One region of the Photorhabdus stackebrandtii genome, then DNA from elsewhere that is predicted to be linked to it. Evidence: predicted binding sites of a transcription regulator. Region 1 holds the regulator's gene; each other region holds the start of a gene.
The links. The regulator PurR, encoded in region 1, represses purine synthesis genes. The targets are predictions, from matches to a motif close to CANGCAAACGTTTGCNTG.
Positions count from the first base shown of each region.

Region 1 (7,417 bases):
ATTCCAATTGTCCCTCCTTAAATAACTAGCCTACTAAACATAACAGCCAAATTTTTCTAAATCAGGCTAATTAGCCTTAAAAAAGTATATATAACTTCTGTGTAATCACAGTAAACTCTTAGTAACTAACTAATTCAGGTAACTATAACCAAGAACAACTAAACTTAAATTCAATTCAGAACAAAACAATTAACATACAATATTTTTAACACAAAAACTATCAGAACTATGAATACAAACAAATAGAAACCAATAAATATCATTCAATACTTTATTCCAAGTACTATAAGGATAGCTGTCATCTAAATGCTAAGCTATCTATTTTTACATTAATGTTGTTTTTATTTTACATTTGTCACACAATCAAACTTAAAATTCCATTTAAAACATAAAGTTATAAAAACATTTAAAATAAAAACTGTTAGTCATCCCATTGAGCAATAAATAAAAAAATAACAAACAAAACACCTTAAATTATAGTAGAACATTTATAACTTTGCCAAAAATATAACCCTATATAAGTAAATCATTGAATTGTTAACTCTAATAACCTCAAAATTTTCTAATTAAAATAGGGATGGCTGCTCAGGCAATTCTTCATCTGTCTGATTTTGTGCTCTCACTGCACGTAAATATCTTTGCCGGCACAATCTCAATACTTCACGCTTTTGTCCATCTGACATTTTCATCCAATTAAATCTTTCTTCCCGACTGCGATAACATCCCAAACAAAAGCCCCGCTCATTAGCCTGACAAATTCCTCGACAAGGACTGGGAATAGCAAAGAACTCTAGTTGCTCGACCATCACATCCCGTTTCCTATACAATTCACATGCTATATTTAATTATAAACCCAGATGAGAATAAATTATAATTATGGATAAATTGAACTGTAACCGTAAGACACGTTATAGTTAGTAGTTTTTGTGCGGCCTGCCGCACAAAAATACTGAGAAAACCATTAAATTAGAGGTAATTATGCGCTTACTCCATACCATGATCCGCGTAGGTGATCTACAACGCTCCATCGACTTTTACACTAAAGTATTAGGAATGCGCCTGCTGCGCGTCAGTGAGAATACAGAATATAAGTACTCACTCGCCTTCGTTGGCTACACAGATGAAAGCGAAGGGGCGGTGATCGAGTTAACTTATAACTGGGGAGTTGACCATTATGCAATGGGAGAGGCCTTTGGTCACATAGCATTGGGTGTTGATGATGTCGCAGCCACTTGCGAATGTATCCGCAAAGCGGGGGGTGACATTACCCGTGAAGCCGGCCCGGTAAAAGGTGGAACAACCATTATTGCTTTCGTTGAAGATCCAGACGGTTACAAAATTGAACTTATTGAAAATAAAAATGCCAGCAACGCCCTGGGTAACTCAATCTGATGTTTGATAAAAAAGAGCCAAACGTCCTTAGTGGACGTTTTCGAGGTTATTACCCTGTCGTTATTGATGTTGAAACTGGCGGCTTTAATGCCAAAACAGACGCGTTACTTGAAATTGCCGCCATCACACTGGAGATGGATGATCAAGGTTGGCTGGTGCCCAGTGAATCACTTCATTTCCATATTGAGCCATTTGAGGGAGCAAATCTTGAACCAGCAGCCCTAGAGTTTACCGGCATCGATCCATCAAATCCGCTACGTGGCGCAGTAAGCGAATATGAAGCTTTACACGCTATTTTTAAAATGGTCCGTAAAGGGATAAAAAACAATCATTGCAGCCGGGCCATTATTGTTGCGCACAATGCTAACTTTGATCATAGCTTTGTTATGGCTGGCGCAGAACGCGCCAGACTGAAGCGGAATCCGTTTCATCCATTTGCGACTTTTGATACAGCTGCTTTAGGCGGTCTGGTATTAGGACAAACGATTTTAGCAAAAGCCTGTGCTACAGCCGGGATCCCATTCGACAATACTCAGGCTCACAGCGCCTTATATGATACTGAGCGCACCGCTGAATTATTCTGTGAAATGGTTAATCGCTGGAAACAACTTGGTGGTTGGCCATTAGCAACAGCAGAAGAAGAAAAAACCGGATAGACTTATAGCTAACTATAAGATTAATATAATCAAATTGAAATTTAAGCAATAACAAAAACCCCCATATATCTACATATGGGGAGATAGCACAATAGCCTGTCGCTAATTTAAAAATTATTCTGTTGCGTTTTCGTCTTGAGAGCGATATTTATCAGCGGTCTCTTTAATTAATGTTTGTAGCTCACCTCGTTGATACATTTCAATAATAATATCGCATCCACCTATCAACTCCCCCTCAACCCAAAGCTGAGGAAAAGTTGGCCAATTAGCATATTTTGGCAATTCTGCACGAATATCGGGATTTTGCAAAATATCTACATAAGCAAAACGTTCACCACATGCAGATAAAGCCTGAACAGCCTGTGCAGAAAATCCACAATTTGGTAATTTAGGAGAGCCTTTCATATACAGCAGAATCGGGTTCTCTTTAATTTGGCGCTCAATCTTATCAATAGTCGTCATTTTTATTTCCTTTAAACCAACATCGTCACAATATTGGCGGAGAATACCATTTTCTTTCACTAATATGCATCCTGATATTTTCTTATCCTTGAACAGATGGTCTCTTTTTGACTGTTATATTCAAAGGGCAGATAAGCCATTGAAGCTGCCTGCCCTCTTTCCTTTCAATATAAAACCCAATTTTTACATCACCTAATCAATTCAAAACATCAGGCAAAGATCACGCAAACAGCGGCAAAAATGGCAATCATCACCAACGTGCTCACCGCAGTAAATAAGCCAAGCTTCAAATCGGTATTCATCGATCCCCCTCAGAATAGAAGTCTATAACCACAAATACCATTCAGTTAACATGGTTAATTATCCTTAACATTAAGGAAAAAACATAAAATAGCGATTACCCTGTATTTTATAACATTGATTATTGCTTTCACTTTTGAGCCAGATCAGACAAAATTCAGGATTTATCGCTAATTTATTGCCAGCAGACACCCTAATGTATAAAGATACTGGCAAACAATTAACAAAGAGTTTTAAATTTAGACCAAAAGGTCAGGAGTCTTTCATCTCATGGCAACGATCAAAGATGTGGCTAAACACGCTGGCGTTTCAACCACTACCGTATCCCATGTTATTAATAAAACCCGTTTCGTCGCCGAAGATACCAAGGCCGCCGTTTGGGCTGCTATCAAAGAATTGAGTTATTCACCCAGTGCCGTTGCTCGCAGTCTGAAAGTTAACCATACAAAATCGATCGGATTACTGGCAACATCCAGCGAAGCCCCCTATTTTGCTGAAGTCATTGAAGCCGTTGAAAACAGTTGTTATAGCAAAGGCTATACGCTGATTTTGTGTAACTCACACAATAACATTGATAAACAGAAAGCCTATCTGGCCATGCTGGCACAAAAACGGGTGGATGGATTGCTGGTGATGTGTTCAGAATACCCGGAACAGTTGTTGGGAATGTTGGAAGATTATCGCCATATTCCCATGGTCGTCATGGATTGGGGACAAGCCAGAGGTGATTTCACTGATACTATTATTGATAACGCATTCCACGGCGGTTATCTGGCTGGTCGCTATCTTATTGAGCGTGGTCATCGTGATATTGGTGCGATCCCTGGTCCCTTAGCACGAAACACCGGTGGTGGCCGTCATCAGGGGTTCTTAAAAGCATTAAAAGAAGCCAGTATTCCAATCAGAGAAGAGTGGATTGTTCAAGGGGATTTTGAACCAGAATCGGGCTACAAAGCCATGCATCAAATTCTGAATCAAAAACAGCGTCCGACCGCAGTTTTCTGTGGTGGCGATGTGATGGCAATGGGGGCTATTTGTGCTGCTGATGAATTAGGATTACGCGTCCCACAGGATATTTCTGTGATCGGTTACGACAATATACGCAACGCCCGCTATTTCTCTCCAGCATTGACAACTATCCATCAGCCAAAAGAACGTCTGGGGCAAATGGCATTTTCTATGTTACTGGACAGAATAGTCAGTAAACGTGAAGATGCACAAACTATTGAAGTACATCCACGTTTGGTTGAACGGCGTTCTGTCACAGATGGCCCATTTATCGACTATCGCCGTTAATCCTCCCTATTCATCCTGAAGCCATTCAGCATTAAGAGTTTCACTATCGCCGAGATAACCAAGAAGCCAACTTAATGCCGGAGAATGGCTATTTTGCACCCATGTCAAACAACATGGGCTATCTGGCAAAGGCTGCTCTAATTCCAATGCTTCCAGTTTCTTCTGCCGGATCAGTGGCATTGCCCTATGCTTCGGGACCATTCCCACACATAAACCCTCATTCAGACAAGCCAGACCAGACTCCCAATCAGGTACCACCAGCCTGCGCTGATTATCCAGAGTCCAGGTATCACGCTTCGGTAAATTGCGGGATGTATCCTCAAGACACAAGCTAGGATAAGGTCGCATTTGATCATCAGACAGTAGACCCGTCAGCTGAGTTAAAGCATGACCCGTACTGACGACACACAGCCAGGGCATAAACCCCATATCCCTGAAACTGTACCTTTCCCCTACCGGCGCTACCCGGGTGGCCCCAATTGCAACATCAACCCGGCCATCCACCAGCGCGTCCCATACACCATTGAATACTTCCTGATGAATAAACAGCTCTATATCAGGAAAATGGTGATAAAAATCAAGAATAAGCTGACGACTGCGTTCTGGTTTAACAACCCGGTCAATCGCAATACTGAACTGCCCTCTCCAGCCATTTGCAACCTGTTGGCACTGATGACGCGTGTCAATCATTTTTTTGATAACAGCGCGAGCCTCTTTGATAAAAATACTGCCTGATTCAGTTAATTCCACATCCCGATGACGACGTTCAAACAACGGGACGGCAAGCCACTCTTCCAGCTGCCTTACGGTATAACTGATCGCAGAAGGGACGCGGTGAAGTTCCGTTGCAGCAGCACTAAAACTTCCCGTTCTGGCAACAGCATCCACAACTTCAAGTGAATATTCTGACCACATAATTTTACCTTTCAATTTTTTTCATAGCATTATCCAAATATTACCGTTTCACAAGTAAAAATCACGGCATATAGAATATGTACAAATATTCTTATCTACCTATTCACAGCAAGTTATTTCAATCATGATATCCAAAGAGAGTAATCAAATGAAAAACTCAAGTCAGTTCATGTTCTACCTTGCAGGCTTGAGTATGCTGGGTTATCTGGCTATTGATATGTATCTACCGGCATTCGGCCCTATGCAACAAGAATTGGGCACATCGGCGGGAGCAATCAGTGCCAGCCTGAGCATCTTTCTTGCAGGTTTTGCCTTTGCTCAACTTTTGTGGGGGCCTCTTTCAGATCGCTTTGGAAGAAAGCCTATTATTATCACCGGGTTATCAATGTTTTCTGTTGGCTGTCTGGGTATGCTTTGGATAACAGACGCCACGCAACTTTTAGTTTTGCGTTTTATCCAAGCCATAGGTGTTTGTTCAGCCGCGGTTTCATGGCAAGCATTAGTTATTGATCGTTATGATGCCAACCATACCAAACGCGTTTTTGCCACGATCATGCCCCTGGTCGCACTTTCCCCCGCCCTGGCGCCTTTGATAGGGGCCTGGCTGTTACAACATGGCGGCTGGCGCATCATTTTCCTGGTATTACTGGCAATTACATTATTACTGCTGTTGCCTACTCTATTTCTGCAAGAAAACCGCAAAAAAAAGAGTGAGACTGAAACGCAGAAAAGCCATGTATCTTTCTTTACGTTACTAAAATCGCCGGTGTTCAGTGGCAACGTCCTGATATTTGCATCATGCAGCGCTGGTTTTTTCGCCTGGCTAACAGGTTCACCTTTTATTCTCGGTAATATGGGCTATAGCCCAAACGACATCGGTTTGAGTTACGTGCCACAAACATTAGCCTTTATGGCCGGTGGTTATGGGTGCCGCAGTATCTTGACCAAAATAAGAAGTGAAGTTGTTTTCCCTTATCTGTTGGTTGGCTATGCTGTCAGCATGATTGTGCTGTATTTAATCGCAAAATTCAGCGAACCAACTATGTTCACGATTCTGGTCCCTTTCTGTTTTATGGCCGCTATGAATGGTGCTTCATATCCAATTGCAGTCGCTAATGCTTTATCCGCTTACCCACAAGACAGTGGAAAAGCCGCCGCATTGCAAAACACGCTCCAATTAGGGCTCTGTTTTATTGCCAGCCTGATTGTTTCAGCATTTATTAACAATCCGCTTATATCGACAACCACTGTCATGGCTTCTACCGTTATTCTGATGGCATTAGGATATTTTATACAGTGGAAAAAAAAAGCTGATAGCTGTATTCAATCTGTTGAAAAACATTCCTGATATTAATCAAATCATTACTTCAATAAAGACTGTTAATTATCAATTAATTACAGTCTTTATTTATTAATTGATGAAACAACTTTCCGCTTTTATACTCATACAAGCTCCTTATTATAAATAACCTGAATTTGAGGTTTTCAGGAGCAATGATGGCCCCGATTAAGTTTATGGATTAGTCATTTTTAGGGTTTCTCGCTTTAATTCTTTGCTACTTTTTGCATTTTGCTCCCTCGCATTCTGCTTTGTTAGCTAAAACGAACCCCCCTCAATATTCCATCACCCTAACCTTGGAGAGTATATGAGTTCATCGCACATTGAAAACCAAAAAATCGTCACTAATTTCTGGCAGCGAATTGCCAATGAAATGCTACAAGAAGCAGGGGTTCAGATTAATGGTCACAATCCCTATGATATCCAGGTAAAAAACCCTGATTTCTATAAAAGAGTTTTACAACAGGGTTCAATGGGATTAGGTGAAAGTTATATGGATGGCTGGTGGGATTGTGAGCGGTTAGATATTTTCTTTTATCGCATTTTACGTGCTGGATTAGAAAATAAAATTCCCAGTAATTTCAAAGATACACTGAAAATCGCAATAACCCGCTTACGTAATTTACAAACTCCAAAACGATCATGGATTGTCGGTCATAAACATTATGATTTAGGCAATGATCTTTTTACCCGCATGCTTGACCCTTATATGCAATATTCCTGCGGATATTGGAAACAAGCAGAAACATTAGAACAGGCTCAACTTGATAAATTGAAGCTCATCTGCGAGAAATTAGAACTCTCTCCAGGTATGACTCTGCTGGATATTGGGTGTGGTTGGGGTGGGCTATCAATTTATGCTGCAAAAAACTATGGTGTTTTCGTAACCGGAGTAACCGTTTCGGCTGAACAACAGAAATACGCACAGAAACAATGTGCAGATCTGGACGTAAACATTATTCTAAAAGACTATCGGGATTTACATCAGCAATTTGACAGAATTGTTTCTGTTGGTATGTTTGAACACGTCGGGCCTAAAAATTATTTGACCTACTTC
Region 1 covers NZ_PUJV01000003.1:45,383-52,799, reverse strand. The annotation lists gene slyA (transcriptional regulator SlyA) at 1-7, opposite strand, end outside; gene C5470_RS03340 (DUF1289 domain-containing protein) at 567-806, opposite strand; gene gloA (lactoylglutathione lyase) at 979-1,392, shown strand; gene rnt (ribonuclease T) at 1,392-2,048, shown strand; gene C5470_RS03325 (Grx4 family monothiol glutaredoxin) at 2,163-2,510, opposite strand; gene purR (HTH-type transcriptional repressor PurR) at 3,081-4,106, shown strand; gene punR (DNA-binding transcriptional activator PunR) at 4,113-5,021, opposite strand; gene punC (purine nucleoside transporter PunC) at 5,170-6,369, shown strand; gene cfa (cyclopropane fatty acyl phospholipid synthase) at 6,668-7,417, shown strand, end outside.

Region 2 (7,417 bases), on a different contig from region 1:
CATGGTTTACCCATTGAGCTTAAGGTTGAGCAGATTATTGGTAAGCCGGGAGAAAAATTTTCCGCTGCTGAATTCCGTGCCGAGTGCCGCAAATATGCCAAAGAGCAGATAGATGGTCAGAAGGAAGACTTTATCCGTCTGGGCGTATTAGGTGACTGGGATCGTCCATACCTGACGATGGACTTTAAGACCGAAGCCAACGTTATTCGTGCATTAAGCCGTATTGTTGCCAATGGACATTTGTTGAAAGGGGCAAAACCTGTTCACTGGTGTACGGATTGTGGTTCATCATTGGCTGAGGCGGAAGTTGAGTATTATGACAAAACTTCGCCATCGATTGACGTGCGTTTTGGTGCTGTTGATACGGTAGCTGTTTACGAGAAATTTGGCGTGCAGGCATCAGATCAACCCGTTTCTTTGGTGATCTGGACAACCACGCCGTGGACGTTACCGGCTAACCGGGCGATCGCTTTGCATGCTGAATTTGACTATCAATTAGTACAGATTGAGGGTGAATGTCTGATCCTGGCTGCTGATTTGGTTGAAAGTGTGATGAAGCGTGCGGGTGTGACTGCGTGGACAGTGCTGGGGAATTGTGCGGGTGCTGCACTGGAACGGTTATGCTTCAAACATCCATTTATGGGCTTTGATTCACCGGTTGTACTCGGTGATCACGTGACTCTGGATGCAGGTACTGGTGCTGTTCATACCGCGCCAGGTCATGGCCCGGACGATTTTGTTATTGGTCAGAAATATGATTTAGAAGTCGCAAACCCGGTTGGCCCGAATGGCTGCTATCTGCCGGGGACTCATCCTTCTCTGGATGGCATGTTTGTCTTTAAGGCGAACGACATCATTACGGATATCCTGCGTGAAAACCATGCGTTGTTACATCTGGAAAAATTACAGCACAGCTACCCTTGCTGCTGGCGTCACAAGGCACCCATCATTTTCCGTGCTACGCCGCAGTGGTTTGTCAGCATGGATCAAAATGGTCTGCGCAAACAATCTCTGAAAGAGATCAAAGGTGTTCAGTGGATCCCAGGTTGGGGGCAGGCCCGTATTGAGGCAATGGTAGAGAACCGCCCTGACTGGTGTATTTCACGTCAACGTACCTGGGGCACCCCTATGTCCTTGTTTGTCCATAAAGAGACGGAAGAACTTCATCCACGCACTGTCGAACTGATGGAAGAAGTTGCCAAACGTGTTGAAGTGGATGGTATTCAGGCGTGGTGGGATCTGGATCCAGCTGAACTGCTGGGTGATGATGCGGCTAACTATGTCAAAATCTTTGATACTCTGGATGTATGGTTCGATTCTGGATCAACCCATTCATCGGTTGTTGATGCTCGTTCTGAATTTCAGGGTAATTCTGCGGATATCTATCTGGAAGGTTCAGATCAGCATCGTGGCTGGTTTATGTCTTCCCTGATGATCTCCACCGCAATGAAAGGCAAAGCGCCTTACCGTCAGGTACTGACACACGGTTTCACGGTGGATGGTCAGGGCCGTAAGATGTCCAAGTCTATCGGCAACACTATCAGTCCACAGGATGTGATGAATAAATTAGGGGCGGATATTTTGCGTCTGTGGGTTGCCTCTACTGATTACACCGGTGAAATTGCGGTATCGGATGAGATCCTGAAACGTTCTGCTGATGCATATCGTCGTATCCGTAACACAGCGCGTTTCCTGCTGGCAAACCTGAATGGTTTTGACCCTGAACAACATAGGGTTAAACCGGAAGAGATGGCTGTGTTGGATCGCTGGGCTGTAGGCCGTGCTCAGGCTGCTCAGGCAGACATTATAAAATGTTACGATGAGTATGATTTCCACTCTGTTGTTCAGCGTTTAATGCAGTTCTGTTCTGTGGAAATGGGGTCGTTCTATCTCGATATTATTAAAGACCGTCAGTATACCGCGAAGGGCGATAGTCTGGCTCGCCGCAGTTGTCAGACTGCGCTGTATCATATTGCAGAAGCACTGGTTCGCTGGATGGCGCCTATTCTCTCCTTCACAGCGGATGAAGTCTGGAATGAATTGCCTGGTAAACGCGCTCAGTATGTCTTTACCGAAGAGTGGTATGACAGCTTGTTTGGTCTGGCCGCCGGCGAACAAATGAATGATGCTTTCTGGGCTGATTTACTGGCTGTTCGTGGTGAAGTCAACAAAGTGCTGGAGCAGGCACGTGCTGATAAACACATCCGCAGCTCTTTGGAAGCCGCCGTCACTCTGTATGCAAATAATGAACTGGCTGATAAATTGAACAACCTGGGAGATGAATTGCGTTTTGTTCTGCTGACATCTCAGGTTTCTGTTGCGGCTTATGAACAGGCGGGTGACGATGCGCAGCAAAGCGAAATCGACAGCCTGAAAGTTGCTTTCCGTAAAGCGGATGGTGAAAAATGTCCTCGTTGCTGGCATTACGCTAAAGATGTGGGATTGGTGGCGGAGCACGCAGAACTTTGTGGCCGCTGTGTAACTAATGTTGCCGGTAACGGTGAAGAGCGTAAATTTGCCTGATGAATAGACCCATTTGTTCCACTGGCCTTCGCTGGCTTTGGTTAGTTGTCGTGGTATTGATTCTGGATCTGGGTAGTAAACAGTTAGTGCTGAAGCACTTTTATCTGTATGAATCCGTTCCATTAATACCTTATTTCAACCTGACTTATGCCCAGAATCTGGGGGCGGCTTTCAGTTTCCTTGCGGATAAAGACGGCTGGCAGCGTTGGTTGTTTGCATTAATTGCCGTTGCTATTTCAGTCGTATTGATGGTGATGATGTATCGTTCCAGTGCAAAGAAGAAACTGAGTAATATCGCTTATGCCCTGATTATTGGTGGAGCATTGGGTAATCTATTTGACCGGTTGGTCCATGGTTTTGTCATCGATTTTATTGATTTTTATGTCGGTGACTGGCACTTTCCAACCTTTAATATCGCCGATATGGCGATATGCATCGGGGCCGCATTGGTTATCATTGATAGCTTTTTAAGCCCGGATGAAAAGACAATTAAAGCGGGATAAAAGCCTATTTTACTAGGCGTTATTGTCCAAGTCGTTCTTGTGAATGAATAGTGAACTTGACAGTGCTCAGGTTCACTTTTTACGACAAAAAACGGCAAATAAAATAGGCAAATAAAATAGGTTCTAAGCAATATGTCAAAGCAGGTGCATGCAGATAGTGCGGTTTTACTGCATTTCACATTAAAACTGCAAGATGGTTCTACTGCCGATTCCTCCCACCATCAGGGTAAACCTGCATTATTCCGTTTAGGTGATGGAACCCTTTCTGCTCCTTTGGAACAGCAGCTTACTGGTCTGAAAGAGGGAGATAAACGCACATTTACTCTGGCTGGTGGGGCGGTATTTGGTAAACCGAATCCTGATCTGATTCAATATTTTACTCCGCGTGATTTTGCTGAAACGGGTATTCCTGAAATTGGAACTATAATGTTATTTACGGCAATGAATGGCAGTGAAATGCCAGGCATCGTAAAAGAAGTGGCAGAGGAGTCCGTCACTGTTGATTTTAATCACCCGTTAGCCGATCAGAACATCACATTTGAGATTGAAGTGTTGAAAATTGATCCTCAGTTGGAGAAAAATCATGCAGATATTGCTGGCTAACCCTCGTGGTTTTTGTGCCGGCGTTGACCGGGCCATCAGTATTGTAGAACGTGCTCTGGAATTATATGGTGCACCGATCTATGTTCGCCATGAGGTTGTACATAACCGCTATGTTGTGGATAACCTGCGTAAGCGGGGCGCTATCTTTATTGAAGAAATCGCAGAAGTACCCGATGATGCGATTCTGATTTTTTCTGCTCATGGTGTTTCACAGGCGATCCGTGCAGAAGCACGTTCTCGCAATTTGACGATGCTGTTCGATGCGACTTGTCCTTTGGTAACTAAAGTCCATATGGAAGTAGCCAGAGCCAGTCGCAAAGGCAAAGAAGCTATTCTTATTGGTCACGCTGGGCATCCGGAAGTTGAAGGGACAATGGGTCAGTACAATAATGCTGATGGTGGAATGTATCTGGTTGAATCACCCCAAGATGTATGGAATCTGAAAGTCAAAGATGAAGATAACTTGTGTTTTATGACTCAAACAACGTTATCTGTTGATGATACCTCAGAAGTGATTGATGCGCTTAATGAGCGATTCCCCAACATTGTCGGTCCCCGTAAAGATGATATCTGCTATGCGACGACTAACCGTCAGGAAGCGGTACGGGATCTGGCATCTGATGCTGATGTTGTATTGGTTGTTGGTTCGAAGAATTCATCTAACTCTAACCGCCTTGCAGAGTTAGCCCAACGTGTTGGTAAACCTGCTTATTTGATAGATTCTGCTGATGATATTAAAAAAGAGTGGATAACGGGTGTTTCTCTGGTTGGCGTGACTGCGGGAGCTTCGGCGCCGGATATCTTAGTTCAGCAAGTCATTGAACGCCTGAAAAATCTTGGTGCTGATTCTGTCGAGGAATTACATGGCAGGGAAGAGAATATTGTTTTCGAAGTGCCGAAAGAGTTACGTGTTGAAGTTAAACAGATTAGTTAAGTAATTTAAAGTACTGCGCCAGATTAAGAGTGAGATTGCTCATAATCTATTGATTTAAGATACTTATCTGACTGATCGCTTGTGCTAAATCAGGAAAGGGATTAATTCACAGTGAGGGTTTATGGCTGATACAGAAATTCGTGTTGCGATTGTTGGTGCTGGTGGGCGTATGGGGCGTCAGTTAATACAGGCTATCCATCAATTGAGTGGCGTCGCTCTTGGTGCAGCTTTAGAACGCTCAGGCTCTTCTCTGATTGGCGTGGATGCCGGAGAATTGGCGGGTATCGGTAATACAGGCGTTACTGTTTGTGATGACCTGAAAAATGTTGTTGATAATTTTGATGTCATTATCGATTTTACCCGCCCAGAAGGAACGCTTGCCCATCTTGAAATCTGTCGTCAGAACGGTAAAGCGATGGTTATCGGTACCACAGGCTTTGATGATGAAGGTAAGCAGGCGATTAAAGATGCTTCCGTGGATATCCCGATAGTATTTGCTGCAAATTTCAGTGTTGGTGTGAATCTGGTGCTTAAGTTACTGGAAAAAGCGGCGAAAGTAATGGGTGAGTATACTGATATCGAGATTATCGAAGCACATCACCGCCATAAAGTGGATGCACCATCAGGAACGGCGTTAGCGATGGGAGAATCTATTGCCCATGCTTTAGGACGGAATCTTAAAGAGTGTGCTGTTTATGCCCGTGAAGGCTATACCGGTGAACGTGATCCGAAAAGTATTGGTTTTGCGACTATCCGTGCCGGAGATATCGTGGGTGAACATACCGCTATATTTGCAGATATTGGTGAGAGAGTTGAGATAACTCATAAGGCTTCCAGCCGGATGACATTTGCAAATGGGGCGGTAAGGGCGGCATTGTGGCTAAGTGGTAAAAACAGTGGTCTTTTTGATATGAAAGATGTTTTGAATCTTGATTTTCTTTGATATTCTATTTTTATAACTAACTGATATCGCATAATTAAATTTTATATTATGCGATTTTTGGTTATTTTATGTGATTTAATTAATTTTTCGTTGATTTTGTTTGTTTTTATCTCTTTTTCACCCTTGCTTTTCGGTTTTTTTCTCTTTTTTATGGTTATTTTCAATTCTTCATTTGAAAATTAAATCTTCTATGCTGGTAAACGTTTTCTAAACTAACTTTGTTTCTGTTTTTGGTCTTGTTTTATCAATTTATCCAGTTAAGTACGCAAAAAAATAATAAAAGTAACATTTTTTGTAGACAACTATTCCTCTCATCATTAGAATGCGCGCAATTTGCCAAAATTTTGCCTAAAAAGCAGCTTTGGCATTGATTTTGACGAACAAATCTGAATTAATATGCACTAATTGTGATTTATTATTCTCTGGAGGGTGTTTTGATTAAGTCAGCTATATTGGTTCTGGAAGACGGAACCCAATTCCACGGTCGCGCCATAGGTGCTGAAGGGGCGGCAGTTGGGGAAGTGGTTTTCAATACCTCAATGACCGGATATCAAGAAATTCTCACAGACCCTTCCTATTCCCGCCAAATTGTCACTCTTACTTATCCCCATATTGGTAATGTCGGTGTTAACTCAGCCGATAAAGAATCACTAAAAGTTCAGGCCCAGGGGCTGGTAATTCGTGATCTGCCGTTATTGACCAGTAACTTCCGTAGCGAAGAAACGCTTTCTGATTACCTTAAACGCCATAATATTGTTGCGATAGTGGATATCGATACCCGTAAACTGACCCGCTTGTTAAGGGAAAAAGGTTCACAGAATGGTTGTATTATAGCAGGTAAGCAGATTAACGCTCAGGTTGCACTAGAAAAAGCACAAGCGTTCCCAGGGCTGGAAGGGATGGATTTAGCAAAAGAGGTGACAACGGAGCAGGTTTATCCGTGGTTACAGGGAAGTTGGACTCTGGCAGATGGATTACCGGAAGAGAAGCAAGAGCTGCCTTATCATGTTGTTGCTTACGATTTTGGTGCAAAACGCAATATTTTGCGGATGCTGGTAGATCGTGGCTGTCGCCTGACAGTGGTTCCCGCTCAGACACCGGCTGAGGATGTATTGAAGCTGAATCCAGATGGTATTTTCTTGTCCAATGGCCCGGGCGATCCGGCACCTTGTGGCTATGCGATTGAAACAATTAAAACTCTCCTTGAGACAAATATTCCAATCTTTGGTATTTGCCTTGGGCACCAATTGCTGGCATTGGCGAGTGGTGCCGAAACAATGAAAATGAAATTTGGCCATCACGGAGCTAACCATCCGGTAAAAGATCTTGATCGTAATATTGTGATGATTACCGCACAGAACCACGGTTTTGCTGTAGATGAAAAGTCATTGCCGGCCAATCTGCGTGTGACCCATAAATCCCTGTTTGATGGTACGTTGCAAGGAATTCATCGCACAGATAAACCGGCATTCAGCTTTCAGGGGCATCCGGAAGCTAGCCCTGGCCCACATGAAACGTCGTCATTGTTCGATCACTTTATCGAGCTGATTAAACAGCACTGTCAGCAAAATAATCGTCATAACACCAAGTAATCGGGAGAGAATAAAATGGCAAAACGTACTGATATTAAAAGTATCCTGATCTTGGGTGCTGGTCCAATTGTTATCGGCCAGGCGTGTGAATTCGATTACTCAGGTGCACAGGCTTGCAAAGCGTTACGGGAAGAAGGTTATCGTGTTGTGTTGGTGAACTCAAACCCTGCCACCATCATGACTGATCCAGAAATGGCGGATGCTACTTATATTGAGCCGATCCACTGGGAAGTGGTACGTAAAATTATTGAAAAAGAGCGTCCTGATGCAGTTTTGCCAACCATGGGTGGACAAACTGCGCTGAACTGTGCGTTGGAAC
Region 2 covers NZ_PUJV01000001.1:284,526-291,942, forward strand. The annotation lists gene ileS (isoleucine--tRNA ligase) at 1-2,523, shown strand, start outside; gene lspA (signal peptidase II) at 2,523-3,026, shown strand; gene fkpB (FKBP-type peptidyl-prolyl cis-trans isomerase) at 3,159-3,629, shown strand; gene ispH (4-hydroxy-3-methylbut-2-enyl diphosphate reductase) at 3,610-4,563, shown strand; gene dapB (4-hydroxy-tetrahydrodipicolinate reductase) at 4,685-5,506, shown strand; gene carA (glutamine-hydrolyzing carbamoyl-phosphate synthase small subunit) at 5,941-7,098, shown strand; gene carB (carbamoyl-phosphate synthase large subunit) at 7,114-7,417, shown strand, end outside.
Region 2: a site for PurR is predicted at 5,700-5,717, ahead of carA (glutamine-hydrolyzing carbamoyl-phosphate synthase small subunit). Genes of this name have one in related genera too.

Region 3 (7,417 bases), on a different contig from region 1:
GAAGATGAGCGTTTTTATTTAGGCATAGATAAAAGTTCCTCTCGTGATTATATTATGTTGTCGATAACCAGTAATTCGACTTCTGAATATTTGCTGATTGACGCGAATAAACCACAAGCTGAACTCCAGGTGTTTTCTCCCCGTCAGGAAGGCCGGGAATATTATATTGACCATTTCCGTGGCCATTTTTACATTCGCTCAAATCATGAAAGCGAAACTTATGGGCTTTATCAAACTGATGCCATAAATACGCCGTGGAAAACAGTGATTGCTCCGCAACAGGAGACGGATCTTGAAGATTTTGCACTGTTTAATAACGGGTTGGTCGTTCAGGAGCGAACGAAAGGATTGCCGACAATTCGTCAGATTAATTGGGAAACCGATCAGGAAAAACAGATTAAGTTTGATGATCCAAGTTATATGGCATGGATTGATTACAACCCTGAACCTGATACCGACGTTGTGCGTTATGGTTATTCATCCATGACAACACCAAGCTCAACATTCCAATGGAATATGAAAACCGGTGAGCGGGAATTACTTAAACAGCAGGAAGTCAAAGGCTTCGATAAACATCATTATGAGAGTCAGCGTATTTGGGTGAAAGCCCGTGATGGCGTGGAAGTTCCTGTTTCTTTGGTTTATCGTAAGTCACTGTTCAAAAAAGGCGAGAATCCGATCCTGATATATGGTTATGGGGCTTATGGTATCAGTATGGATCCTTCATTCAGTTCACCACGATTGAGTTTATTAGATCGGGGTTTTGTTTACGCGCTGGTACATGTGCGTGGTGGCGGTGAATTGGGTAAAAAATGGTATTTGCAAGGTAAAGTCGAAAATAAAATGAATAGTTTTACTGACTTTATTGATGTGACCAAAGCACTGATTGCTCAGAAATATGGTGACAGCAAACGGGTTTATGCTATGGGAGGCAGTGCCGGTGGTTTGCTGATGGGTACGGTGATTAATCAGGCTCCGGAATTATATCGTGGTGTGGTTGCTCAGGTGCCATTTGTTGATGCGGTTACCACCATGCTTGATCCTTCTATTCCATTGACAGTAGGAGAATATGAAGAGTGGGGTAACCCGGAAAATAAAGAAGATTATCTTCGGATTAAATCATATAGCCCGTATGACAATATAAAGCATCAGCGCTATCCAAACTTATTAATCACAAGTGGATTTCATGATTCACAGGTTCAATATTGGGAACCGACTAAATGGGTAGCAAAATTACGGGATATGAAAAAAGGTGACTCTGTTTTATTATTGGAAACTAATATGAGTGCCGGGCATGGAGGTAAATCAGGCCGCTTTAACCGACTGAAAGATACTGCACTGGATTACAGTTTTATTTTGATGCTGGATGATGCTAACAAGTATTTTCCACAATTAAAAGATAACTGAAATAAATTATAAATATAAGTTTCTATTAAAAGCACTGATAATTATTTATCAGTGCTAAATATTTCTATTGTTTTTTTGAAAACGGGATGTAAGCAAATATTTATTTGTATGCAATTGGGATGATTGAAATGAAAATAATGACAAAAATAGCAGGGGCCAGCGTTGTTTTTATTGGGCTTCAAGGACTTGCGTATGGTGAGGAAAAGCAAGAGGGGAAATCAGATAAGGTGCTGAAATTCAGTAGCCTTAAGGTTTCAGGCTCACAGGATAATGCTGAAGTGCGGGCAATGGAAAAACCCGGCTCTTACAGTTCTAAAGGCGAAGATACTAAACTTCAGTCAGTGGATAGTATATTGCGCAGTATGCCGGGAACCTATACGCAAATAGATCCTGGGCAGGGAACGGTGAGTGTGAATATTCGCGGATTAAGTGGCTTTGGCCGAGTCAATATGATGGTTGATGGTGTTAGCCAGAGTTTTTACGGAACATCGCCGACCAGTCCAGCTCACGGTACTACTTATAACCAATTTGGTGCAATAATTGATCCTAATTTTATTGTGGGAGTTGATGTTAACCGTGGTCAATCTGATGGTTCAGATAGCGTTAATGCATTAGTGGGTAGTGCTAATTTCCGCACAATTGGTGTAGATGATGTGATATTTGCGGGGAATCCGTTGGGAGTACGCACAAAAGCAACTTATGGCAATAATGGCATTGGTCATAATGGCATGATAGCAGTTGCGGGTAAAACATCGGCTTTCAGTTCTGAAGGTTCAATAGGTGTTATGCTGGCTGTCAGCGGACATTCAATTGATGCTCATTATAAGAATGGCGATGGAGTATTAAGCGATGAGTTTGCTACAAATGAATCATTTAAGCAAAAACCCAATTCGCAATTAATTAAAATAAATATTAAACCGAGCGACTTTCATAATATGGAGCTCAGTGGGCGGAATTATCATAATAAATTTACCCGCCGTCATATTGATAGTCGGGATATTTACCTAAAATACAATTACACACCATTCAGCGAATGGGTTGATATAAAATTACTGGCCAGCACCAGTGAGGGGACTCAACGCTACGAAGGTGATTCACTTTATAGGTTGCTGAATAGCAATGCTAAAAACAAATCAGATGCAATAGATATCAGTAATATCAGCCATTTTGGCTGTGGTAATACAGATTTTAAACTAACATTCGGCAGTAAATTGATGAGAACCGAATATAGCAAGGCAACGGATAGTGTTTATTCTGGTAAAGGTCAAGATGAAGAAGAAAGGAAAAAATATGAAAAAACGAATAGTGAAGCAAAAGAAAATAATGTTTTTGCACCAAGTGGTAAACAAGATATTACCAGTATTTATGGCGGGCTGAAAATTAGTCGTGGAATTTATCAGGCAGACATTTCGTTTAATTATATGAACTACAGTGTCAAAGGTCAAAAACCGGCTTGTGATCTGCGGATCCCTTGTTTCCCGCAGGGAGAAACTGAACTGGATTTGAAAGAACATGGATTTAATCCAGGTGTTTTACTCTCAGCAGAAATTATTCCTGAATTCCAGCCATTCGTCAGTTATGCCCGTTCAATGAGAGCGCCAAATATTCAGGAAACTTTCTATAGTAATGAAGGTGGTGGATCCATGAACCCATTTTTGAAGGGAGAGACATCAGACACTTATCAAATTGGCTTTAACAGTTTCCGCCCAGACTTGATTGTAAAAGGGGATACTTTCCGCCTGAAAGCTGCCTGGTATCAATCTAAAATAAAAGATTATATTCTCAGTGATATCTGGATTATCTGTGGCAATAGGAAAACATGTAGAGCTGATAGTTCAACAGACTACGACAAAGTCGATCCTAACATCAAAATGTATATCTATCACAATAGTCTGACGCCGGTAAAAGTAAGCGGGTATGAAGTTGCTGCTGATTATGATGCGGGTATGTTTTATAGCAAATTGGCTTATAGCCGGCAAAAAACGCATCAGCCAACTTCTGCCGCTACAGCGCATTTTGGTGCTGATCCTGTGTCACAATTGCCTGATAGTTTTATGACTCTGGATACCGGTGTCCGTTTATTTGATGAGAAAGTCCGTGTTGGTGCGATTGTTAAATATACTGGTGATTCTCATAGGATGGACCCAGATCAATATAATATTGATGATGACGGGCGGGTTATATTGCAAAAAGAGCCAAAAATACCAACGATAATCGATCTTTATAGCGATTATCAGATAAATAAAAACGTACTGTTGAAGTTTTCAGTGCAGAACTTGGCAAACAAAAATTATTCGGAAGCACTTAATCGCGCAAATTCGTCTCCATTAATGATTGAGCAAACTTCGTCTATGCAAACAGCCAGAGGGCGTACTTATATTGCAGGAGCAGAAATCCGTTTCTGATATAAAATAAGTGGCAAGGAATGCCACTATTTCTGACTTGCTGGTCGTTTTTTACGTTCTTTCTTAATTTTAATTACTTCACTCTCAATCCATCCATCTTGTAACCGGGTTATCAAAGCATCACCAACATGGACTTGTTTGGTTTGTTTCAGTAATTTTCCATCAGGGGTTTCGCTGATGTTGTAACCACGGGCCAGTGTTGCCAGTGGGCTGACGGCTTCCATTCGTGAGCAGGAAACGGCAAATTTTTCTCTGGAACGGCTGATTTGTCGTTCGATCGCTTGTTTTAGCCGAAAATCTTGTTGCTGAATTTGTTGGCTATACTGGCGGATCTGCTGACTGGGTTCTGAATACCAGAGGCGTTGTTGCAATTTCTCATAAGTTAGATCGTTTTTCCGCAAATGCCGTTGCAGGCTATCAGCCAGTCGCTGGCGTAAACTGAGCAGTAAGTTTTGCTGACGAGCCAGCCGTAAATGAGGGTGTTGTTGTTGTAAACGGTGAGATAGCAGGCTGAAAACCTGTTGTTTTTGTGCAAAAAAGTAATCCATCGCCATTTCCAGTCGCTGTTGTTGCGACTGGATTTGACGTAACAATTCGAGCTGATTACGGCTGACCAATTCAGCGGCCGCTGATGGTGTCGGGGCCCGCAAATCTGCCACGAAATCAGCAATGGTAACATCCGTTTCATGGCCTACTGCACTGACTATCGGAATATCACTGTGAAAAATTGCTCTGGCGACACGTTCATCATTGAAACTCCATAAATCTTCTAATGAGCCACCACCGCGGCCGACGATCAATACATCACATTCCTGCCTTTCATTAGCTAATTCGATTGCCCGAATAATCTGTAACGGTGCTTCTGTCCCTTGAACGGCTGTCGGATAAATAATAATTGGCAGTGATGGATCACGGCGCTGCAAAATATTCAGAATATCATGCAGGGCAGCGCCATTGGTTGATGTAATCACCCCTAATTGTTGAGCAGGAGAGGGAAGAGGTTTCTTATGACTCTGATCAAATAATCCTTCGTCACTGAGTTTCTGTTTCAATAATTCAAACTGTTGCTGTAACAGGCCATCACCGGCGGGTTGCATACTTTCAACAATAAGCTGATAGTCCCCCCTGGGTTCATAAAGCGTAATCGCCGCGCGAACTAAAACCTGCTGACCATTTTGTGGCTTGAATGTCACCCGTTGATTACTACTGCGAAACATTGCGGCCCGCACCTGAGCGCGCTCATCTTTCAGGGTGAAATACCAGTGGCCGGAGGAGGGTTGAGAAAAATTCGATATTTCAGCACTTAGCCAAATTCTGCCCATTTCCATTTCGAGCAGTTGACGGACAGTCTGATTGAGGCGACTGACAGAAAAAATTCCAGTGTTAGAAGGTAGTGACATGTGAGCCAGATCAAATTCCAAAACAAGGGTTTAATTCACCGATACTAACGTCCGTTATGAAGTAAGCAAGAAATTTTTTAATAAAATGCTGGAGGCAACCGATTACGTTCTGTATAATGCCGCGGCAATATTTTATTCCTTAAATTGTCCGCAGCCTGGTGAGATATTGCTTATGTTACGAATTAAAAAAGAAGCTTTAACCTTTGACGATGTTTTGTTAATTCCTGCCCACTCTTCTGTTCTGCCTAACACTGCTGATCTGTCTACTCGACTGACTTCCACTATTCGTCTGAATGTTCCTATGCTGTCTGCGGCGATGGATACCGTAACTGAATCCGGCTTGGCTATCGCGCTGGCTCAGGAAGGCGGAATTGGTTTTATTCATAAAAATATGTCTATTGAGCGCCAGGCAGAAGAAGTTAGCCGGGTGAAAAAACATGAGAGTGGTGTTGTGACAAATCCCGTCACGGTGGCTCCTAAGACAACGCTGCGTGAAGTTCAGGCACTGACAGAGCGTAATGGTTTTGCTGGCTATCCTGTTGTAACGGAAGGAAATGAGTTGGTTGGTATTATTACGGGTCGTGACGTACGTTTCGTTACCGATCTGGATCAGCCGGTTACTGCGGTAATGACACCCAAAGAGCGTCTGGTAACGGTAAAAGAAGGTGAAGCCCGTGATGTTGTGTTGCAGAAAATGCACGAAAAACGAGTTGAGAAAGCGCTGGTGGTTGATGAAGACTTTCACCTGCTTGGCATGATCACGGTTAAGGATTTCCAGAAAGCGGAACGTAAACCTAATGCCTGTAAGGATAAGCATGGACGTTTACGCGTTGGGGCCGCAGTTGGTGCGGGTGCCGGTAATGAAGAGCGCGTTGATGCGTTGGTTGCCGCGGGTATTGATGTTCTGCTGATTGATTCATCACACGGTCATTCTGAAGGTGTATTGCTGCGTATTCGTGAAACCCGCGCTAAATACCCAAATCTACAGATTATTGGCGGTAACGTGGCGACGGGAGAAGGTGCAAAAGCGTTGGTAGCGGCTGGAGTCAATGCGGTTAAAGTCGGAATTGGCCCTGGTTCTATATGTACTACCCGTATTGTGACGGGTGTCGGTGTGCCGCAAATTACCGCTATTTCTGATGCAGTTGAAGCGCTGGAAGGCACAGGTATTCCGGTTATTGCTGATGGTGGTATTCGTTTCTCCGGTGATATTGCAAAAGCGATTGCCGCAGGGGCCTCCTGTGTCATGGTCGGTTCCATGTTGGCAGGAACGGAAGAATCCCCAGGAGAAATCGAGTTGTTCCAGGGGCGTTCATTTAAATCTTATCGTGGAATGGGTTCTCTGGGCGCGATGTCTAAAGGTTCTTCCGATCGCTATTTCCAAACTGATAATGCCGCAGACAAACTGGTACCGGAAGGCATTGAGGGGCGTGTTGCCTATAAGGGGTTGCTGAAAAACATTATCCATCAGCAAATGGGAGGCCTGCGTTCCTGTATGGGGCTGACCGGCTGTGCAACTATTGATGAATTGAGAACCAAAGCCGAATTTGTTCGCATTAGTGGTGCGGGTATTCAGGAAAGCCACGTTCACGATGTTACCATTACCAAAGAGTCGCCAAACTACCGGTTAGGTCTGTAATTCATATTTATTGTGGCTCCTGTAGGAGCCACCTATCTTCTTAGTTCTTATTCACTTGTTTTTTGGAATTCGCCGCACATGACAACAAATATCCATCAGCACCGTATTCTTATCCTTGATTTTGGTTCGCAATATACTCAGTTGATTGCTCGCCGGATCCGTGAAATCGGAGTTTACTGTGAACTTTGGGCATGGGATGTAACGGAAGAACAAATCCGCGAATTTAACCCAAGCGGTATTATTCTTTCTGGTGGCCCGGAAAGTACTACGGAGCAGGGAAGTCCGCGTGCACCTGAATATGTTTTTGATGCCAATATTCCTGTACTGGGTGTCTGCTATGGCATGCAAACTATGTCGATGCAATGCGGTGGTCAGGTAGAAAGTTCTACTGAACGTGAATTTGGTTATGCTCAGGTTGAAATTAAAGCGGAAAGTGCATTGCTTCGTGGTATCCAGGATTCGTTGAATGAGCAGGGTAAACCGTTACTGGATGTATGGATGAGTCATGGTGATAAAGTCACTGCAATCCCGGCGGATTTTATCACTATTGCCAGCACTGATACCTG
Region 3 covers NZ_PUJV01000005.1:51,507-58,923, reverse strand. The annotation lists gene C5470_RS05850 (S9 family peptidase) at 1-1,407, shown strand, start outside; gene C5470_RS05845 (TonB-dependent receptor domain-containing protein) at 1,536-3,812, shown strand; gene xseA (exodeoxyribonuclease VII large subunit) at 3,839-5,212, opposite strand; gene guaB (IMP dehydrogenase) at 5,385-6,851, shown strand; gene guaA (glutamine-hydrolyzing GMP synthase) at 6,930-7,417, shown strand, end outside.
Region 3: a site for PurR is predicted at 5,304-5,321, ahead of guaB (IMP dehydrogenase). Genes of this name have one in related genera too.

Region 4 (7,417 bases), on a different contig from region 1:
GCTTAATCAGCACTTCGATTTTGGCAATTTCTTCATCATCAGCCTGAACACCATTGTGCAGAAATTGTTCCGGCTCTTGTTCCAACAAACCTAAAATGCCGGCCAATTTACGTAACTCAGCCGCCAGGCCATTCGCCTCAGCCATATTTTCTGATTTCAGGCGGTTGATTTCACGTGCTATGTCAAACAGTACCGAATAAGCCTCTGGCGTATTGAAATCATCATCCATCGCTTCCTTGAAACGCGCCTCAAACATTTCACCACCTGCTGGCTGTACAGACGCATCCGTACCACGCAGAGAAGTATATAAACGTTCAAGCGCAGTACGCGCCTGTTTCAGGTTTTCTTCAGTGTAGTTAAGCTGACTGCGATAATGGCCTGATAGCAGGAAGTAACGTACCGTCTCCGCATCGTAATATTCCAGTACGTCACGGATAGTAAAGAAGTTGTTCAGCGATTTAGACATCTTCTCTTTATCCACCATCACCATTCCAGAATGCATCCAATAATTCACATACGGGCCATCATGGGCACAGGTAGACTGAGCAATTTCATTTTCATGATGCGGAAACATGAGATCAGCACCACCACCATGAATATCAAAATGATTACCTAGCTGTTTGTTGTTCATTGCAGAACATTCAATATGCCAACCAGGACGACCGGCTCCCCACGGAGATTCCCAGCTTGGTTCACCTGACTTAGACATTTTCCACAATACGAAATCCATCGGGTTACGCTTGGCATCGGCCACTTCTACTCGTGCACCTGCTTGTAACTGGCTGAGATCCTGACGGGAAAGTGATCCGTAATCCGGATCACTCTCGACGGAAAACATAACATCACCATTATCTGCCACATAAGCATGATCACGTTTTATCAACGATTCTGTCAGTTCAATAATCTCTGAGATATGACGAGTCGCATGTGGTTCCAAGTCAGGACGTAAAATATTCAGCACATCAAAATCTTTATGCATTTCTGCCAGCATACGACTGGTCAGCTCATCGCAACTTTCACAGTTTTCCGCCGCACGCTTGATGATTTTATCATCAACATCGGTCACGTTGCGCACATAGGTCAAATCGTATCCCAGATAGCGCAGGTAACGGGCAACCACATCAAAGGAAACAAATGTTCTACCGTGACCAATATGGCACAGGTCATAAATCGTAATACCACACACGTACATCCCTACTTTTCCTGGATGGATTGGCTTAAATTCTTCTTTCTGGCGACTGAGGGTATTGAAAATTTTTAGCATCGGGATTTTCCGTAAATTCACTGTACGCGTGATTAAAAATAACGAATTGATAATTCTGGATTTATGTCCTTATCTCATAAATAAGTTCTCGATATGGCATAGTCCAATAAGATATTGAAACCTGATATTAAGCGCTTTGCAAGGTTGACGAGCAAGATAGCTTACTGAAATTAATAGGTACTGACTCATTATGGTAGATGTGATATAAAAGCCGCCTGGTCCAAATGCCCTAAACCGGGTTAATCAAAACTATTATTAGGATTTCAATTATGGTGACTTTCCATACCAATTTTGGCGATATCGTAATTAATACTTTCGCTGACAAAGCTCCTGTAACTGTTGAAAATTTCTTGAACTACTGCCGCAATAACTTCTACGATAACACTATCTTCCACCGTGTTATTAACGGTTTCATGATTCAAGGTGGTGGGTTTGAACCTGGTATGAAACAAAAATCGACTGACGCGGCTATCAAAAACGAAGCCAATAATGGTCTGAAAAACAATCGTGGCACTCTGGCTATGGCACGTACCAATGATCCACACTCCGCGACTGCACAGTTCTTCGTCAATGTTGTTGATAATGATTTCCTGAACTTCCGTTCTGAGCGTCCTGATGGCTGGGGTTACTGCGTATTTGCAGAAGTGGTCGAAGGTATGGATGTTGTTGATAAAATCAAAAGCGTATCTACCGGCCGCAGCGGCATGCACCAAGACGTACCACGCGAAGACGTTATCATCGAAAAAGTGACCGTCAGCGAGTAATTTACTACGTATGTGCACACTTTTTATCGCAGATTTACATCTCAGCGAACACGAACCGGCAATCACTGCCGGTTTTCTACGCTTTCTGCGTGAGGATGCTATTCAGGCGGATAGTCTCTATATTCTCGGTGATCTGTTCGATTACTGGATTGGCGATGATGATCACAATCCTCTCCACTATGAAATTGCCACCGCATTAAAAACACTAAAAAAACAAGGCATTACTTGTTATTTTATCCATGGTAATCGTGATTTTCTTATCGGTTCCCGCTTTGCTGAAGAAAGCGGAATGATACTGTTACCACAGGAAAAAATAGTGGAACTGTATGGTAAGCGGGTGCTTATCTTACACGGAGATACTTTGTGCACTGATGACGAAGGTTATCAACAATATCGTAAACGGGTACATACCCCGTGGATCCAGCGCCTGTTTTTATTATTACCTCTGTTTATCCGCCAGAAAATCGCCGAAAAAATGCGAGCAAACAGCCAATCTGTTAACAACAGAAAATCCGAAGCAATTATGGATGTCAATCAGCAAGCCGTTATTGATGTTTTTGAGCAGTACCAAGCTGACTGGATAATACATGGGCATACTCACCGTCCTGCTGTACATGAAATTCCTTTGCATAACAAAATAGTTTACCGCGGTGTGCTTGGTGCATGGCATCACCAAGGATCAATGTTCAAAGTAACGGGCGAATCAACTGATCTTATCTTCTTCCCATTCTGATTAATGAGAGATACTCATATCCAAGTATCATAACGAAGGATAAATCAACGCAATCGTTTTCCTTAGCTTATGAGCATGATATGATTCGCCGCTTTAAAGCGCTATTTTCGTTCTGGTGGACGTTAAAACACAGGAGCATTTGATTTATGACTGCCCGGCCTGATTCAGCAGGAACAACTCAACACAACGCCAAAATTGCCATCGTTATGGGGTCTAAAAGCGACTGGGCGACTATGCAGCACGCGGCGGATATTCTCACCTCCCTTAATGTCCCCTTCCATGTTGAAATTGTTTCTGCCCATCGTACACCAGATAAACTATTCAGTTTTGCCGAACAGGCTGAACAAAATGGTTTTGATGTCATTATCGCTGGCGCAGGTGGTGCTGCCCATTTACCCGGAATGCTGGCAGCGAAAACACTGGTGCCGATCCTAGGCGTACCCGTACAAAGTGCGGCACTTAATGGTGTAGACAGCCTCTATTCAATCGTACAAATGCCAAGAGGCATTCCCGTCGGCACACTTGCAATTGGGAAAGCCGGCGCGGCAAACGCAGCTCTGCTGGCAGCACAGATTCTGGCCCGTCATGATAAAGATTTGCTGAAACACCTTACCTGTTGGCGTGAAACACAAACTCAGGATGTACTCGATAATCCCGATCCACGGGAGGAAGCATGAAGCCAGTTTGTGTATTAGGTAATGGTCAGCTCGGCCGGATGTTACGTCAGGCGGGTGAACCTTTAGGTATCATGGTTTATCCGGTTGGCCTGGATGCAGAACCCGAAGCTGTTCCTTACCAAAATAGTGTTATCACCGCCGAAATTGAGCGCTGGCCGGAAACCGCCCTCACCCAAGAACTCGCCCGCCATAAGGCTTTTGCTAATCGGGATATTTTTCCCCGTCTGGCAGATCGTCTGCCACAAAAGCAATTAATAGATAGCCTTGGGCTTGCAACTGCTCCGTGGCACTTACTGTCTGATATCCGCCAATGGCCACAACTATTTGCAAAACTCGGCCATTTCGTCATCGTTAAACGCCGTATCGGCGGTTACGATGGCCGTGGACAATGGCGCATCCACCCCGGAGATGAAACAGCGTTACCGACCGATATTTATGGTGAATGTATTGCCGAACAAGCGATTCCTTTCTCTGGTGAAGTGTCATTGGTAGGTGCACGCAATGAAAGTGGTGATTGTGTGTTCTATCCATTGACTCACAATCTGCATCAAGATGGCATTCTGCGGGCCAGTATTGCCTTTCCTCAGGAAAACTGCCATTTACAACAGCAGGCCCAGAACATGTTGTCAGCCATTATGCATGAGCTGAAATATGTCGGCGTAATGGCAATGGAGTGTTTTATCGTCGATGATCATTTACTGATTAATGAGCTGGCGCCACGGGTTCACAATAGTGGTCACTGGACTCAAAACGGTGCTTCCATCAGCCAATTTGAATTACACCTTCGCGCTATTCTGGATTTACCTATGCCTTACCCAGAAGTTACTGCGCCCTCAGTCATGGTTAATCTGATTGGCACAGAGGTAAATAACCAATGGCTCAGTTTGCCATTAGTACACTTGCATTGGTATGAGAAAGAAGTTCGTCCGGCGCGTAAGGTTGGTCACCTTAATCTTTCTCATTCAAATAAAAATGAATTAAAAAATACGTTGCAAAAACTAATCCCAATGCTGCCACCTGAGTATCAGAGCGGTCTGGAGTGGGTGCAGGAAAAATTAAATTAGCTGCTTATCATCTAATAGCCCTGAGTTAAATGTGGAAGCGAAAATAAAATAATTTACCGCTCCACATTCCCACTCTTTCCGAATTCTTTTATATTCCTTTGATTATTGCATTAATTTATTAGCATTAATAGCTCTGGATACAGTATCTACAATAGTTCTTGTTGTTTGATCTATTTCATAATTCAGTAAATCGCCAATTTTAATATTACCAAGATTAGTCAACCTTAATGTTTCCGGAATTAAATTCAATTCTATGATTTTATTTTCTTCATTTATGCCATTTATTGTTAAACTACAACCATGAAGACCAATAAAACCTTTATGAAAAAAATATTTGATATTATCTTCAGGAATACTAATAATTAATTGATAGGTTTCTCCAGTTTCGATAAAATCAACGACTTTTGCTACTCCCTCAATATGCCCATATAGACTATGCCCGCCATTTTCTTTATGCATTTGATGTGATCTTTCAATATTAACTTTATCTCCCACATCTAAAAATTTTAATGTGGTCACGTCAGAAGTAAAATCTGAAATATCAAAAGAAACAATATCATTTTTAAATTGCGTCACAGTCAAGCATGTGCCATTAATAGCAACACTCGCGCCCACAAAAACATCGTCAAAGAAATGGTTAATATTACTTATAGCCAATGTGCTAAATCCATTTCTTTTATCAAGAGATAATACTGTTTCTTTTCCTTGCACAATTCCAGTATACATAATTACCCCGTTATATTAAGTAAAAAACCCATTAAATAATAACTTTTATGCTATCTTGAAATATACTCCTGGTAAAGAGTTATTAATGGCATTATCACGACTTATTTCAAAAAAATTTATATGTTTATGATTTCAATATAATAAAAACATCAAGGGTTAAAAACTTAATGCGTTATTCATTATAGTAATTTTTAATTATATCAAATAACTGTGTTAAGTTTATGAGATTTTAATGTTAAATAAACAATTAAATATCAAATAAGATCTATAATTTAAATTAATGAGAATAATAATTAAAAAATTGTATTTATATATTTTTAAAATAATAACACACCATATCTTATAAAACATTAACAAAATAATACGTATATATTTATAAAATATTTTACATAGCAATTTACAATATTTAAATTGTAATTCACTACTAAATAAAATTCCAAAATAGTGCTACATCTTATACCACTCATCATTCTATATATAACAATAGGTTGAAGATGGATGTGTGTAGCAGAATTATGAAACGTTATTTAGCCTTAATTCCACTATGATATATAAAATATTAATTCAATGTTGTCATTTCTATGACTATTTATAAATATAAATAAAATCATAAAATTCAGTGATCTAAGTCACAATTACATAAACATTTACATGCAACAATTAATTAACAATATTCTTTCAAATCTGGAACATAAAGTTAAATAAAAAAACCTTAGCTAATTAAATAATCAATATATTAGCGATACTAAAAAATAACTAAAGTTAGAATAATCTTATTTTTCTACACAGTTCACCATTCATCAATAAAATCAAATCTCCCTTTGACAAAACCGTCTCATTAGATCAATGCTATCGCCATTATTAGTCCGATAACGTATGAAAAGGGGAACCCTCGTGTTATTTTCCGGGAAAGCCCACAATCCTAAAAGCTGCTCACCGTTCTTTTTCACTTTAGGGCTATTTACTCCATTTTCTTGTGCCGCTTATCTGGCAATGACCCGGTATTGGATCAGCACCAGATTAAAACAGAGAAAATTATCTTCAATATTGTTATTACTACCGGTAATCAATCAAGCTCAGGCAAGTGATTTCGTTAATTTTCAATCTATTGATACCAGCCTTTATATGCAATTTGAAAACCGGGTCGATCCCAAAAAAACGATCTCACCAATTTTAGAGGCTTTCGGTGACTACAGTGTCGGAGATATGTACATCTATAGTATTTGGCAAAATTCACTGCAAAACGATTATACAGGTGACAAAAGCACCTATTATTATAAACTTGTACCGAGAGTAAGCTTTAGTAAAGTGACTGGTAATGACATTTCTTTTGGGCCGTTAAAAGATATTCTGTTCGCTCAATGGGTTGCTAAAACCAAAGGTATAGATTACGACTACTTCCCAGGTATCAGCATTGACTGGCAAGCAGACTGGATTAGCTGGTTACGTACAATTTTTTATTTTGAGAATAACGCCAAAGGGAACTGGAACGATCAGCGAATTCATATTGATTATGGAATTCCCTTCAATAATCGTTTCGGTGATTTTCGGGTTGTCGGGACTTTCGATTATACATTAGGCTTACATGGACAACCCAAAACTATCGATTTCAAACCTGAGTTGCACTATGATTTAGGAAAATTCCTAGGCAATCAACCAGGCCACTTATGGACTGGCATCGTCCTGAATCCAATAAAAAATAAATACAAAATAAAAGATACCCCTTATTATCGAACGGATCAATTTAGCTACGGGATCTTTATTCGATATAGTTTTTTCTGATACCGAAATAAAATATCAGAAATTTTTGATGACCTTTATCCATTATGGAGTCAAGATGCCCATTCAACATGACAGGTTCGGACGTACTTATCAGTGGCTCCTGCTGATACTTTTGGGTCTGGTTTATTTTTTGGTCACCGCAACGACATTTACCTCATTGGGCGTTGTGTTACCCAGCATGATCAAGGAATTACACTGGAGTTGGACTGACGCAGGTTTGGGATTCACTTTACTTGGCCTGTCATGTGGGCTGTCCAGTTACCTTCCGGCGATGCTTATTCGCCATACGAGTGTCCGGGCCACTTTGCTAATCGGTACGCTAATTTTCATCACCGGTTTTTACATTCTCTACAACACCCACAGTATCACCGCCTATTTCACCGGCACAACGCTGCTGGGGATCGGTT
Region 4 covers NZ_PUJV01000012.1:119,440-126,856, reverse strand. The annotation lists gene cysS (cysteine--tRNA ligase) at 1-1,264, opposite strand, end outside; gene ppiB (peptidylprolyl isomerase B) at 1,534-2,028, shown strand; gene lpxH (UDP-2,3-diacylglucosamine diphosphatase) at 2,039-2,761, shown strand; gene purE (5-(carboxyamino)imidazole ribonucleotide mutase) at 2,908-3,438, shown strand; gene purK (5-(carboxyamino)imidazole ribonucleotide synthase) at 3,435-4,502, shown strand; gene C5470_RS12400 (riboflavin synthase subunit alpha) at 4,605-5,228, opposite strand; gene C5470_RS12395 (outer membrane protein OmpK) at 6,123-7,010, shown strand; gene C5470_RS12390 (MFS transporter) at 7,066-7,417, shown strand, end outside.
Region 4: a site for PurR is predicted at 2,808-2,825, ahead of purE (5-(carboxyamino)imidazole ribonucleotide mutase). Genes of this name have one in related genera too.